Regions from separate parts of the Myroides albus genome, predicted to be linked through region 2. Evidence: riboswitches for the same ligand, from Rfam matches in the RefSeq annotation. Region 2 holds a riboswitch; the other holds the start of a gene.
The links. Region 2 has a riboswitch for thiamine pyrophosphate ahead of NWE55_RS08710 (hypothetical protein). Riboswitches for the same ligand answer to the same signal wherever they lie in the genome.

Region 1: another riboswitch for thiamine pyrophosphate. It lies ahead of thiM (hydroxyethylthiazole kinase); the one in region 2 lies ahead of NWE55_RS08710 (hypothetical protein).

What each region holds. Positions count from the first base shown of each region.
Region 1 is NZ_CP102754.1:2,909,400-2,917,052, forward strand. Features, by position in the region: gene NWE55_RS13125 (methylated-DNA--[protein]-cysteine S-methyltransferase) at 1-596, opposite strand, end outside; gene NWE55_RS13130 (hypothetical protein) at 966-1,847, opposite strand; gene NWE55_RS13135 (helix-turn-helix domain-containing protein) at 2,764-3,594, shown strand; gene NWE55_RS13140 (MFS transporter) at 3,660-4,826, shown strand; TPP riboswitch at 4,865-4,957, shown strand; gene thiM (hydroxyethylthiazole kinase) at 5,073-5,870, shown strand; gene thiE (thiamine phosphate synthase) at 5,867-6,508, shown strand; gene NWE55_RS13155 (TenA family protein) at 6,511-7,164, shown strand; gene thiD (bifunctional hydroxymethylpyrimidine kinase/phosphomethylpyrimidine kinase) at 7,177-7,653, shown strand, end outside.
Region 2 is NZ_CP102754.1:1,892,567-1,900,219, forward strand. Features, by position in the region: gene NWE55_RS08690 (flavin reductase family protein) at 1-814, shown strand, start outside; gene NWE55_RS08695 (DUF3127 domain-containing protein) at 845-1,501, shown strand; gene aat (leucyl/phenylalanyl-tRNA--protein transferase) at 1,556-2,200, shown strand; gene thiC (phosphomethylpyrimidine synthase ThiC) at 2,500-4,314, opposite strand; gene NWE55_RS08710 (hypothetical protein) at 4,323-4,568, opposite strand; TPP riboswitch at 4,635-4,733, opposite strand; gene NWE55_RS08715 (class I SAM-dependent methyltransferase) at 4,828-5,307, opposite strand; gene NWE55_RS08720 (dicarboxylate/amino acid:cation symporter) at 5,375-6,553, opposite strand; gene tsf (translation elongation factor Ts) at 6,643-7,605, opposite strand.

The DNA.
Region 1 (7,653 bases), 1.0 Mb from region 2:
AGCTGAAAGTCAGTCCCTTTTAAGTGAAGTTTGATTTTGTTTACCTGTGACCAATCGTTTTGAAAAACCCCTAATACTTGTTTGTGATAGTCTGTTTCTTGTTGAGTATAATGAGCATTGGCAAAGCGCATTTGAAGGTTGTCAATAGCCTGTGATTGATCATCCTCAAAGGCTATATAACAAATGCCTTTTGATGTAGAAGCAATGATAATGCTCCCAAAAATACTATTATAAAAAGCATAGCTGATTTGAAGGTTTTTACCAGCATTTTTGTATTCTGCCGGTGTCATCCCTTCTATATTGACAAACATATCGTGTAGGCGACTACTACTTGATAGACCAGTTTGATAGGTGGTATCAAATAGTGTAGCTTCTGGCTCTGATAGTAGTGTTTTAGCGTGGTTTAAACTGATGTATTGGATAAACTTTTTAGGGCTAATCCCAACCCAATTATCAAAGATACGCTGAAAGTGGGAAGGACTTAAGTGCACGTGATTTGCTACTTGCTCTAAAGATGGCTGTTTGGCAAAATTGTCCTTTAAGTAAATAATTGCTTGTTCTATCCTTTTGTAGTTTATATGCTCTTGGGTCTGCATTTTAATTCAGATTAGGTCATTACAAAGGTGGAAATGTTTTTATAAATAAAAAATCCAATTCTTGCTAATGTTTAAAAAAAAGAGAGATACAAAAATAGGTGTATCTCTCTAGTGTTAATAAAGGCGAAGTCCCAAATTATGTTGTTTGTTGTTGTAACTTCTTGTAATTTAAAAATAATTTGCTGTTGTTAAACAAGTCAAATCAGCTATGAAAAAAACTCTGATATAAATATAATTAATTTTTAACATATTGATTTTTAGTTGTTTGTTAGTTGATTGAATTAGGTGCTTATTATTTGATTTGTTTACAACAATAATCTAAAAAGAGGCTTTTGTTTTAACAAAAGCCTCTTTTTAAAGTTTGGTAATCTACTTAATAACTGTTATGGTTTGATAGGTATATTTTGTTATGGTTTTAAACTCATTGCCACTTGGTTCAACTTCAATTGTTTCTGCTTGAATAGGGTAATTTTGTTGATTGTAATTATATTTAATCTCTACCTTATCTTTATTATATTCAGAATGATAAGCTAAAATATTGTTTTTAACAGTATAAGCATAGCTCAATCCATCAACATAGTCATGTTCAAATGAAAAGTTATTTACAGACATATCTTTAAAAGGACTATTATAATTATCGTATTCAAAGTAAGTGATGTCTTTTTCATCCTCTTTTGATTGTAGTTTTTCTGCAGAAATTAAGTTGCCATTTTCATATTTGTACACATTTATGTCTGATGTAGGATTTCCTTCTTGAGAAATTATTGACTTTACAGGTAAGTTTTCAGTGTTATACTCGAAAACCTCTGTAATCTTATCTACCTTATCAAAGCTTTTAATTATTCTGTTATTTTCATCATATTCAAATACAATTTCAGAAATAATCTCACCTTCGGTTTTATTTGTAGTTTTTATAGATTTAATTTTGCCGTTTTCTCCATATTGTATTTCATCTTCGATGATGTCTTTAGTTTCTTGTTTTTTATCTCCTTCAACTTTCATTTCAGTATCAGTTGAAAGTATATTTTTTAACTGTGCAATATCGTTATAGTTGTACTCAATAAGGTTAGTTGATACTAACTTAAACTCACTTTCACCTTTAATTTTGTAGTAATTACTATCATGTATCGAGCGAAGAACCGTGATATCTTGAGTAATAAAATCATCATTTGACTTATTGTCATCTGAATTACAGCTAAGAATAGCTAATGCGATCAATGAAAGCACAGTTGGCTTTAAGAACTTTTTCATAGTTGTTTTTTTTATGATTGTAAAGATACTTGTTTTTAATAATTTTTAATAATTATGGTAATTGATAACTATGTTTTTGCTCTTATCTGTGTATAATTATTTCTATTGAACAATTTGTTTTAAGCAATATTAACGTAAATAAGACTTAAGTTATTAGTCCTTTTTATCAATGATAACTTAGATAATATGTATTGAATTTACATAGGCTTGTCTGTTCTACTTGAGACAAGATTACTAGTTCACCTCTGTGACGTTTCACTAAGCAATGTTTTCTTTTTATGTACTGTGTTGATTAATAGTAACATTACATTGTCTCTATTCTTTTTGATTTTGACAATTAGTTTTACTCCCTTTTTCAAGAACAGTTCAAGAGATATAGCTCGTTAGTGTTTCTTTATTTATATTGACTTAGGTAGTAGAATAAATACACATTAGAGAAAGAAATGGCAAAACATAACATTATTAGCTGTAAAAATAGGTGTAAAGAGAATCTGTTGCTTATTTACATTTCCGAGTAATTTAACAATGGCTTTGCTTCGGTTTGCTTGCACCCTTCTTGCACCCTTCTTCGAGAAAAAGGCCTTCTGGGCGAGAAAACCCCCAGGAATACCGAAGTAATCCCCAAAAAAGTGCAAGCTAAGCACTGAAATGTGCTTTGAAAGTTTCATCAATTACAGTAATTTTATCTTTAGAGAACACAATTGATTCTTTCAGATAAAGGCCCAAGTGGCTTTATTTTAGTTGTTTGTAAGTAGTATTTCTATTTTCTTATATCATCTTTACTTCTTTGTTATTGTATTGACTTCAAGCTATTATTTAGCTTTTATTAGGGATGTAACTATGGTTCGTTGATTTTTTAGTAATTTAGTTTTTTATAAGTGAGTAGGTCAAAGTGACTTTGTTCAAGCTAATTTCAATGATAGAAAGTGTAAACCTTCCGATACAAATTCCTTTTTTTGTAGGTCGATTAGAAAATATAAAGGTTCAAGAAGTTTGTGATTTTCACAGGCATAATTACTTTGAGTTTCTATGGTTTACTGATATAGAATCACAGGGGCTACATTATGTTGAATCAAGTGAACTTGCCTTAGTTACTGATACAGTTTTACTTCTGACTCCTAATCAAGTTCACAAATTTGATAAGGTTAAAGTCAAGGGATATGTTTTTCAGTTCTCCAAAGAGTATTTTATTGATTTGTTAGGAGCTGCTCATCCATTTTGTTTTTCTGCTAACTACTTTTGTGCTATTTTAAGTGATGTATTAAAAAATCACTTGGAACTGTTAGTGCAATTAATTGAACAGGAGTACAGTGATAAGCGTAGAGGAGATTTGCTAAGCTTTTACTTTAAAGCATTATTTGTTCACATAACAGATGTTTTTGTATCAAGAGAATTCGAAAATCAAGTTTTAGATAAAACATTGGTTGATTTTGTACTAAAATTAGTGGATAAAAATTACAAAACACAAAAACAACTGTCTTTTTACAGCAATCACTTAGCAGTGAATCAAAGGACTTTGAATAAGGTGATGCTCGAACATACAGGTGTGAGTTTAAAGCAGTTTATTTACAATCGCATTATTTTGGAGGCCAAACGTCTCTTGTACACAAACGATTTACTTATCAAAGAGATTGCGTTTGAACTTGGGTTTAAGGATGTGGCTCATTTTAATAAAGTCTTTCAAAAACAAGTGGGAATGTCCCCTTTGGATTTTCGAAAAGCTTATCAAAACCAGTTTATACAATAGGTTTACCTATTTTGACAATTTTCCCCTTACTGTACTTAGTAGTTTTGCCCGTAAATATTAAACAAATGGGAGTTAGAAACTACATCACCTTATTTTTATTGTCTTTTAGTGCATTTATTATCGTTAGTACTGAGTTTGCCCCTTTGGGGGTTATGTCATTAATGGGAGAATCCTTAGGGGCAAGTGAATCCGAAATAGGAGTAAGTGTGACTATATATGCTTGGATAGGAACTTTGGTAGCTCTTGTGACTCCAATGTTTTTGGCAGGGATAAATCGCAGAGTATTGTTGGCAGTATTATTGGGTTTGATTGCTTTGGCTAATTATATAACTTCTATAGCAGATCACACCTTCTATTTGTATTTAGCACGGGTTATAGGAGGAATAGCCAATGGAGCGTTTTTAGCTTTCTTGGCTATTACAGCTACGAGTATTGTCAAGGATGAAGTCAAAGCAAAAGCCACAGCAATCGCTTTTTTAGGAGTGTCTTTTGCCAGTGCTTTCTGTATAGTTATTGTCAATTTTTTAAGTACTTATCTTTTGTGGCAAACTATTTATAATATTTTGAGTTTATCAGCTTTTGCGTGTGGTATATTGCTATTAGTTTTTGTTCCTACTTTAAGAGAACATAGTTCATCAAAAGGCTTTGCTTTGTTCAAGAAGACATTTGAGAATAAAGATGTAGTAGCAATCTTATTAATAAGTGTGTGTTGTATCACAGCCCATTTCTCTATTTACTCATTTGTTCAGCCATGGCTTGCAAATACATTGGCATTGGAGGAATCAAGTGTTTCTTTACTTTTGTTGTGTTTTGGAGTAGCAGGTTTTTTATCCAATACGTTACTCACGCGCTACATTGAAGAGTATTTGTCTAAAATTGTGTTGTACGCCATTGCTTTAACAGCTATGTGTTTATTGCTCTTTAGTGTATTTGGAATCAAAGGATATACCCTTGTATTATACCCTTTGTTTGTAATATGGGGAGGTTGTGTTTCGAGTTTAATTGTTTGTTTTCAGGCACTTGTAATAAAACTTGCAAAACAAGAGGCAGGTAATGCCGTTGCAATTTATGTGTCTTGTTTTAATGGAGCTATAGGTTTAGGGGCCTTACTTGGTGGGCTACTATTGCAGTGGTTTGGTATTTATATCTTGATGCTGATTAACGGTGTAATAGTCCTGATTGCTTGTTACCAATATTTCAAGCGATTTATTAAAGGGGGTGTTAATGGTTAAAAATTAGCATGTGTTCAATTTTAACTGTATGTTTGTAGCAAGACTGTTAGGGGTGCTTTAAAAAGCTGAGATTATACCCTATAACCTGATATGTTGTAATTGACATCGGAGGGAAACGGATTGTACTATAAAAAAGACAAGCTATAAGGGTATTATACTTATAGATAGACGTTATTATATACCATAAGACCGTTTTGCACGATGCAAAGCGGTCTTTTTTTTGTTATTAATCAAACACAATTAAATATGAATGCACAATTAAGTAGTCTTATCGAAGACTTAGATAAAGTAAGACAACACTCTCCATTGGTACACAATATTACCAATGATGTAGTGATGAACAATACAGCTAATGCCTTACTTGCAATTGGGGCATCACCTGTGATGGCTCATGCAATAGAGGAAGTGGAGGACATGGTAAGTATTGCTTCTGCACTTGTTCTAAATATTGGAACTTTAGATTCCAGTAAAGTAAAGGCAATGTTGTTGGCAGCAAATAAAGCAAAACAATTAAATACGCCTATTGTATTTGATCCTGTTGGCGTTGGAGCTACTGCATATCGAAATACAGTGGCAGAGCAAATATTGCAACAATGTAAACCTACTATTATAAGGGGAAATGCCTCTGAAATCATGGCTTTGGCCAAAGTTAATACCAAGACAAAAGGCGTTGATAGCACAGTATCATCTGATAGTGCTATTGATTTGGCAAAGCAGTTGGCGAAGTCATACGCTTGTGTGGTTGTGGTAAGCGGAGAGATTGACTATATCACAGATGGTAAAGAAATCTTAGAAGTAAAAAACGGTCATACGCTCATGCAGCGAGTAACTGGTATGGGGTGTTCAGCTACTGCTCTTATAGGTGCATTTGTAGCTGTGAATAATGATGTGTTAAAGGCCGCTTACAACGCAATGGTTGTTATGGGGATTGCAGGGGAACTCGCAGCAGCAAATGCTAGTGGTAATGGTAGTATGCAAGTGAATTTCTTAGATGAACTTTACAAGATAGATCAGGCAATAATTAAAATGTATTTCAAGGCATGAGGCAATTGGATTTAAGTCTTTATTTGGTGACAGACAGGGAATGTGCTTTAGGTAGAGATATTGTGGATATTGTCGAGCAAGCTGTTCAAGGAGGAGTAACTATAGTGCAACTCAGAGAAAAACAATGTGATACAAAACAATTTTACAATATAGCAGTAAGACTCAAAGAGTGTTTAAAACCGTATGATGTTCCTTTGATTATCAATGATCGCGTAGATATAGCTTTAGCTTGTGATGCGCAAGGGGTACACATTGGTCAATCAGATATGCCTTATCAAGTAGTTAGAAGATTGTTGGGACCAGATAAAATCATAGGTCTCTCTGTTTCTAATGCTCAGCAGCTTGAATATGCCAATACTTTAGATGTTGATTATATTGGACTTTCTCCTGTATTTGATACTACTACAAAGAAAGATACGTCAAAGGCAATTGGAATTGAAGGGGTAAGGGATTTTTCAAGAAAATCAAAACACTTAAGTGTGGGAATTGGAGGAATCAATGTCAGTAATGCAGAGCAAGTAATACATGCTGGAGCTGATGGTATTTCACTTGTTTCGGCAATCATTTCAGCAGATAAACCCAAATTAGCAGCTGCGGAACTTTTAAATATAGTCAAACAAACAAAAAACAATATGTAATTATGAAATGGAGTGAAAGAGCTTGGCAAGCAAGCCAAGAGGTTAATCAAGCAATTTTTAGTATGCCATTTATCACTGAGTTGATGCAGGGGACTTTAGCTAAAGAAAAATTTGTACAGTATATTCAACAAGATGCGTTGTATCTAGCTCGCTATGGCAAAGTTCTGGCGGCTCTGGCTGTAAAACTTGACAAAGTGGAGCATACAGAGGCCTTCTTGGGATTTGCTAAAGACACAATGATGGTAGAGAAGATACTACATGAATCTTATGTAGGAGAGCTAAAGGATTTATCGGAGCTAAAGGCCTCACCTGGATGTATGTTATATACCAACTACTTGGAAAGGCAAATTGCTCATGCTCCTTTGGAAGTTGCTTTAGCTGCAGTATTGCCTTGTTTTTGGATTTATAAAGAGGTGGGAGATTATATTTTGGAAAACCAAACTACATCAGATAATCCCTATCAAGATTGGATTAATACTTATGGGGGAGAAGAATTTGGATCAGCAGTTAAAAAAGCCATTAGCATTTGCGATGAAATTGCAGAGCAAACCACCGGGCAGCGCCAAGAGGAAATGACTGCTGCTTTTGTGATGTGTAGTAAGCTGGAGTGGATTTTTTGGGATAGTGCTTATCGTTTAGAGAAATGGCCAATTTAATCAAGCAAACGTATGAAAAAGAAATATCATATTGCGATGACTATCGCAGGAAGTGATCCCAGTGGTGGGGCGGGGATCCAAGCAGATTTAAAAGCTTTCTCAGCTTGTGGCTGTTATGGTGCTAGTGCTATTGTAGCTGTAGTAGATGAGAATACAGTGGGAGTAACTGGTGTACACCCTGTTCCGGTAGATTTTGTTACAGGTCAGATAAAATCAGTATTGGATGATATTGGAAGCGATGCTATAAAAATAGGAATGTTGCATTCTAAAGAGTTAATTATAGCTATTAGGGATACATTAATCGGATATAATTATACCAACATCGTTTTGGATCCAGTCATGGTTGCAACCTCTGGTGATAAACTTTTACAAGACGAGGCTATACAAACTTTAAAAGACGAGTTAATTCCCTATGTAAGGGTTATTACACCTAATATTCCAGAGGCCGAAATACTACTTAACAGACGTATAGAGAAACAAGAAGATTTG
Region 2 (7,653 bases):
TTCTGTTGGCCCTCGTCCTATTGCGTTAGCTAGTACTTTGGATGCTGATGATAAGCCTAATCTTTCCCCTTTTAGCTTCTTTAATTTGTTTAGCGCTAATCCTCCTATTTTGGTATTTTCACCTTCGAGAAGGGTAAGGGATAATACATGTAAGCATACATTGTTCAATGTACAAGCGACAATGCAAGTAGTTATAAATGTCGTGACATATGATATGGTACAGCAAACTTCTTTGTCAAGTACTGAGTATAAGGATGGTGTTAATGAATTTATTAAGGCAGGTTTTACCATGATTCCATCGGACGAGGTTAGGCCATTTAGAGTTAAAGAAAGCCCAGTGCAGTTTGAATGCATTGTGCAAGAGGTAATTGGTTTAGGAAATGAGGGAGGAGCTGGTAATTTAGTGATTTGTGAAGTTGTCAAAATGCACATTGATGAGGGTATCCTGACTAGTGATGGGAAAATAGATCAAACTAAATTAGACTTAGTTTCTCGCATGGGGGGCAATTGGTACTCACGAGCTAATGAGGGGATGTTTGAAGTAGAAAAACCTTTGACTACATTGGGAGTAGGAGTTGATGTTATACCACGCGATGCTTTGGATAGTGGTGTTTTTAATGGAAATGACTTGGGGATTTTAGGCAATGTAGAGCACTTGCCAAGTGAAGAAGATATTTTGAAATTCGTAGAGTCAAATAATGAATTAAGTGATATCTTGCAAGGTGGAAATGTAAATGATAAATTTGCATTGGCTAAAAAGTATTTAGAAGAAAATAATGTACCTTTGGCTTGGAAAACCATACTGGCAAAATAGTTAATAAAAAACGAGGAAAATATTTATACAATGGAAGTTACAGGAAGAATCAAATTGATTGGACATATTCAAGATATTAGTTCAAGTTTTAGAAAAAGAGAGGTTGTCGTAACAACAGATGAGCAGTATCCACAACATATTATGATTGAGTTTACTCAAGATAGAGTTAGTTTGTTAGATACATTTCAAGTTGGAGAACCTGTTCGTGTTTCAATTAATTTGAGAGGAAGAGAATGGGTTAGCCCACAAGGTGAAACGAGATACTTCAATACAATTCAAGGATGGAGAATTGAGAAAGCTGCTGCTGGACAACCGGGTCCTGATATGCAACAAATGCCTAATCAAGGATTTGGTGGTAATAATATGAACCAAGGTGGTTTTGGAAACCAAGGTCAACAGAACCAGGGATTCCAACAACAGCAAACACAACAAGGTGGTTTTAACCAAAGTAATGACGGTTCTCAGTTTAACAATCAACAAGGTGGGTTTAATAATCAAGCTCAACAAGGTCAAGGTTTCCAACAGCAACAAACGCAACAAGGTGGTTTTAATCAAGGAAACCAAGGAATGTATGCTCAGAATCAAGGTCAAAACCAATTTAATCAATTTGGACAACAGAATACAGGAAATCAGTTTCCGCCTGCTTCAAGCTATAATGAAGAGGAACACGATGATTTACCTTTTTAATTAAAATAGAAAGTCCCTGAGTTAACCTTAGGGACTTTTTTTACCTTTTTTTAAATGATTACTCTCTTAAATGAACATTACCTAAGTTTTCCAGATGTTGATCAAGCCCATGAATCAGGCATACTTGCCTTAGGTGGAGACCTTTCTCCAGAAAGATTGGTGTTGGCTTATAACTCTGGTATTTTCCCTTGGTTTGAAGACGGTGAACCTATTACTTGGTGGGCACCTAACCCGCGTATGGTTTTGTTTTTTGATAATTTAATCATTTCTAAGAGCATGCGTAATGTCTTGAATAGAGGTTCATTTCGCATTACCATGAATACTTGCTTTAGAGAGGTAATCACGAATTGTCAAAGTATTAAACGCGTAGGGCAAAATGGTACCTGGATTACGGATGATATGATTGAGTCTTATTGTACTTTACACGAGATGGGAATTGCTAAATCTTTTGAGGTTTGGCAGGATGGCAATTTGGTTGGTGGGTTATATGGAATTGATTTAGGCCATATCTTTTGTGGAGAGAGTATGTTTTCGAAGGTTTCTAACGCAAGTAAGGTTGCTTTTATTTACTTAAGTCAATATCTCCAGTCAATGGGATATAAACTGTTAGATTGTCAAGTTTATAATGATCATTTGAGCAGTTTAGGCGCAATAGAAATTCCAAGAGATGTTTTTATGGAATACTTACTTCAAGGTTAGTCCTTTTTCTCAATTGCTTTCTTCATTCTGTTGATAAGTATTAGTTTTTATACCTTTTTTCTTTTTTTGTTGATAACTAATATGTTTGTGCTTTATTAGTGTTGATAACTACTTTATATCTGTTGATAAGTGCTCATATAAGCCCTATGAAATGTTGATAACTCTTTATTCGTGTTTATAAATTCCCTTTTTATTGTTTATAACTGAAGTATTGATGTTAATAAGTTAAGAGGTTAGATCTCACAGGAGAGCTATTCTTTTGTGTAAAATAATTCCCCTGTGAAATTCTTACTCATGTCTTAGAGGTATAGTTCCTTTCCCATTTCTATAAATTCTTCTGACTTTTCTCGCATTCCTTGCTCTGCTGTATCTCTAATCTCTTGTGATATTTTCATAGAGCAGAACTTAGGTCCACACATTGAACAGAAGTGAGCTACCTTTGCACCATCTGCTGGTAGAGTCTCGTCGTGAAATTCTCTTGCCGTATCAGGATCTAGTGATAAGTTGAATTGATCTTCCCATCGAAACTCAAAGCGTGCTTTACTTAACGCATTATCTCTGTATTGTGCTCCTGGATGCCCTTTGGCTAAGTCTGCGGCGTGTGCAGCAAGTTTATAGGTAATTACTCCATCTTTTACGTCTTTTTTGTTCGGTAGTCCTAAGTGTTCTTTGGGAGTAACATAACACAGCATGGCTGTTCCATACCAACCGATCATTGCCGCTCCAATGGCTGAAGTGATGTGATCATATCCTGGTGCAATATCTGTAGTTAATGGTCCTAATGTATAAAAGGGTGCTTCTCCACAATCGCGTAATTGCTTTTCCATGTTTTCTTTAATCATGTGCATAGGTACATGTCCTGGTCCTTCTATCATGACTTGTACATCGTGTTTCCAAGCGATTTTGGCTAATTCTCCTAAGGTTTCTAATTCTGCAAATTGTGCTGCATCATTAGCATCAGCAATTGAACCTGGCCTTAAACCATCCCCTAAGGAGAAAGCGATATCGTACTTTTTCATGATCTCGCAGATTTCTTCAAAATGGGTATATAGAAAATTCTCCTTATGGTGAAACAAACACCACTTCGCCATTATAGATCCTCCGCGGGACACTATACCTGTCACTCGATTAGCAGTGAGGTGTATGTAGCGCAGTAGTACCCCTGCATGAATGGTGAAATAGGACACGCCTTGTTCAGCTTGTTCGATTAGGGTATCTTTGAATATTTCCCAAGTTAGATCTTCTGCTATCCCTTTTACTTTTTCTAAGGCTTGATAAATTGGTACTGTACCTATAGGGACAGGTGAGTTGCGTATTATCCACTCTCTTGTTTCGTGAATGTTTTTACCTGTTGATAAGTCCATTATGGTGTCCGCACCCCAACGACAAGCCCATACTGCTTTCTCTACTTCTTCTTCTATAGAAGATGTAACTGCGCTATTTCCAATGTTTGCATTGATTTTTACTAAGAAGTTACGACCAATAATCATGGGTTCACTCTCTGGGTGATTGATATTGTTTGGAATGATAGCGCGTCCACTTGCTATTTCTTCACGGACAAATTCTGGAGTAATAAAATTTTTAGGAGTATTAGCGCCAAAGCTATTGCCTTGATGCTGCTGCTTCATAGCTGAGGTAGCTTTGTTTAGCTGTTCTATTCTTTGGTTTTCTCTGATAGCTACGTATTCCATCTCAGGTGTGATTATTCCCTGTTTAGCATAGAATAATTGAGTTACGTTAGCTCCTTCTTTAGCCACTTTAGGGTTGTGTCTAAATTCGAAGCGCAAATGATTGAGTTTTTCATCTGCCAATCTTGCTTTGCCGTACTCTGAAGTGATTGATCTTAGAATATCTACATCCTCTCTGTCTATGATCCACTGTTCTCTTAGGCGTGGTATTCCTTGGCGGATATCGATTGTAATGTTTGGATCTGTGTAAGGGCCAGAAGTGTCGTATACTGTGACGGGAGGATTGTGTTCTGTGGTTCCATTGGAGAGTTTAGTGTCGCTTAGTGAGATTTCTCTCATTGCTACTTGAATAGGGTAGATTGTTCCCTTGATATACACTTTTCTTGAGTTGGGAAAAGGCGTTTGTGAAATGCTGTGTTGTTCCATTGTCTTATTTAGTTTAATGAGTAAATACTTGTTAGATTGAATGGAACCACTTGATTGTAGTACGTGTGATTATTTGGTATATCCTTACTTATAGACAATTGCTGCGTTGGTGAGATAGTATTGACGTTAGTAGTCTTATTGACCTTTACAATTCTCTGTCTTTGTATTGCAGTAAGGCTTACAATAAACTGTTTACAAGTGAATCGTTTGTAGCAGAAAAACGGTACGCTGTGTTTATAGATTTTAAGTTCCATTCCTTTTGTTCTTATGAGATATAACTTTAGGAATGGCTACAAGAAGGCACGGTCGTACCTATTTAATGAAGTCATCTTACTTTTCCCTACGCTAGTATTAACCAGATCAGGTTCAAAGGGTGAAGTCTCAGCCTACAATTTGTGTAGACACCCCTAAAGCTTGAGGCAAATATAGCCATTAATCATTAGCAAACAAATTACCCGCTTGTTCCTCATCGGCCAAATAAAAAACGCTGAGAACTAATCTCAGCGTTTCTATTTATATTTTTTCTGCATAAAGAATATAGTATCTTGGAGTAAACCACCTCAAGAGAGGTCTGATACCTAACTTTTTGATTGGGTGTGTCCACATATCTCTATCGATGATCTTATATCCAGCTTTTTGTACAAGCCAATCTAATTGCCAAGATTCAAATTCGTGATAATGTCTGTCTAACATATCCGTTTTACTTCTATAGGCAGTGCTAAACCACAATCTCAACGGAACTGATATTACAATTTTATTAGCCTTACATGATTTAAGTACTGTATAAGGATTTAGTAAGTGTTCTAAAATTTCAAAAGCCGTTAAGACTTCGTAATCTCCATTTGTTAAAGCACTCTGATCTTCATCTAAATCTTCTCCGGTGGTATTGGTAACTTTGAATCCATCTTCTTGCATAATTTTAGAAAGTGGATTAACTACCCCTAAGTCTAGAATGGTTGAGTCTTTCGCAATATGTTTATTGACAAACTCCATTGTCTTTCTAAATCTCTTACTTGGATATGTTTTTTCGTACATGGTATTTTAAACGAACTGAATTGTATTAAGCTTCTGCTGGTATAGTTTTACTTTTCGATATTTTGTTTACGATTATAGCGATAGCTCCATCTCCCATAACATTACATGCTGTTCCAAAACTATCCATAGCGATATAAAGTGCAATCATTAAACTTTGTTGCTCCATATCGAATCCCAAGATAGAGGCTAATACTCCTAATGAAGCCATAATAGCACCTCCTGGTACTCCTGGTGCAGCTACCATAGTGATTCCCAACATAAAAATAAATCCAACCATGAGGGTAAAATCAACTGTTTGACCTTGTACCAACATCAATGCAATAGCACATGCAACTATCTTCAAGGTACTTCCAGCTAAGTGAATGGTTGCACATAGAGGTACTGTAAATCCTCCAATTTTTGGATCGACATTATTTTTTATTGTCTGCTCTAATGTAATTGGAATTGTTGCAGCAGAAGATTGTGTTCCTAAAGCAGTGAAGTAGGCGGGTAGCATATTCTTCATCAGCATGAAAGGATTTTGCTTACTTATTGTACCTGCAATTACATATTGGAATACTAATACAAAGACGTGCAGGATAAAGATCACTCCGATTATTTTTACAAACGTATCCAGTACAACGAATACTTGACCGTTATAAGTCATATTCAAGAATATACCGAATATAAACAGCGGTAAGAAGGGAATGATTGCTTTATTGATAACAGACATAATGATGCTCTGAAAATCGTTAAAAACACCCTCTAAATACGTGAAATTACCTTTTGATATTCCTATTCCTAACAGAAAAGAGATAACGAGAGCACTCATAACGTCAAACATGGGGGGCATAGCGATATCAAAATAAGATTCCAAGTTTTTAGTAGATTCTGTAATATTGCCCAGCTGTTCAGTGGCTAAAATATTAGGGAAAGTAGTAATACTTACTCCATAGGAGATAAATCCAGCGAATAGCGTAGAGCTATAAGCAATGGCGGTGGTAATTAATAAAAGTTTACCGGCATTTTTACCAATATTTCCAATTGCTGGTACTATTAGACCAATGATGATCAGGGGAACAATAAATTTTAAAAATCCTCCGAAAACACTATTAAAAGTGCTGAATATTCTCCCAATTGATTCTGGGAGGCGGTTACCTAACACGCTACCTAACACGATAGCAATAATAATCTGTATTAATAGGTTGTTTTTTAAAAATTTCATAATAAAAACTAGTTGTGCTGGGTAAAAGTAATAAAAAAAAGCCTCAGAATTAACTGAGGCTTTTATAAATATTGCTAAAAGGTTGTTGATTAACCTAAAGAAGCTCTTTTGAATCCAGTGATTTCTACACCAAAACCTTTCACGTATTCTCCAACTTTTTTAGACTCATCTTTAATAAAGTTTTGGTCTAATAAAGCTTTCTCTTGATCTAAAGTAGTGTTGTCACTGATGAAACGTTGAATTTTACCAGGTAAAATTCTATCCCAAATATTTTCTGGTTTACCTTCAGCTTTTAATTCAGCTTTAGCATCTTCTTCCGCTTGTTTTAATACTTCGTCAGTAATTTGAGCGTAAGAAATATATTGAGGTACATTTTTAAGAGTTTTTCCTAAACGTACTAATTCTTCATTTTCTTTTACGATAACAGCAATACGAGCTTCAGTTTCTTTAGCTACGAACTCTGGATCGAAATCTTTGTAAGACAATGTTTCAGCTCCCATAGAAGCAACTTGCATAGAGATATCTTTTCCTAACTCCTCAGCTTTTGCAATTACAGCAGATAAAGCAGTGATAGCAGCAATTTTGTTACCGTGGATGTAAGTACCGATATAAGCTCCTTCTAAAACTTCGAAAGATCCGATTTCAATTTTCTCACCGATAACTCCAGTTTGCTCGATTAACTTGTCAGCTACAGTCATACCTTCAAATTCAGAAGCTAAGAATTCTTCTTTTGTGTTGAAGTTGATTGCTTTTTGAACCATTTCTTTTGCAAGAGCAACGAAAGAATCATTTTTACCTACGAAGTCAGTTTCACAGTTTAATGTGATAACAACTCCTCTAGTTTTAGTATCATTTACGTAAGAAATAGCTACTCCTTCGCTTGACTCACGGTCAGAACGGTTAGCAGCAACTTTTTGTCCTTTTTTACGTAACACTTCGATAGCTTTATCGAAGTCACCTTCAGCCTCTACTAAAGCTTTTTTACAGTCCATCATTCCGGCACCTGTAATTTGTCTTAGCTTGTTTACTTCTGCAGCAGTAATATTTGCCATTGTTCGTTGTATTAAATAGTTAATAAAAAAAGTCGTTATCGACAGCGC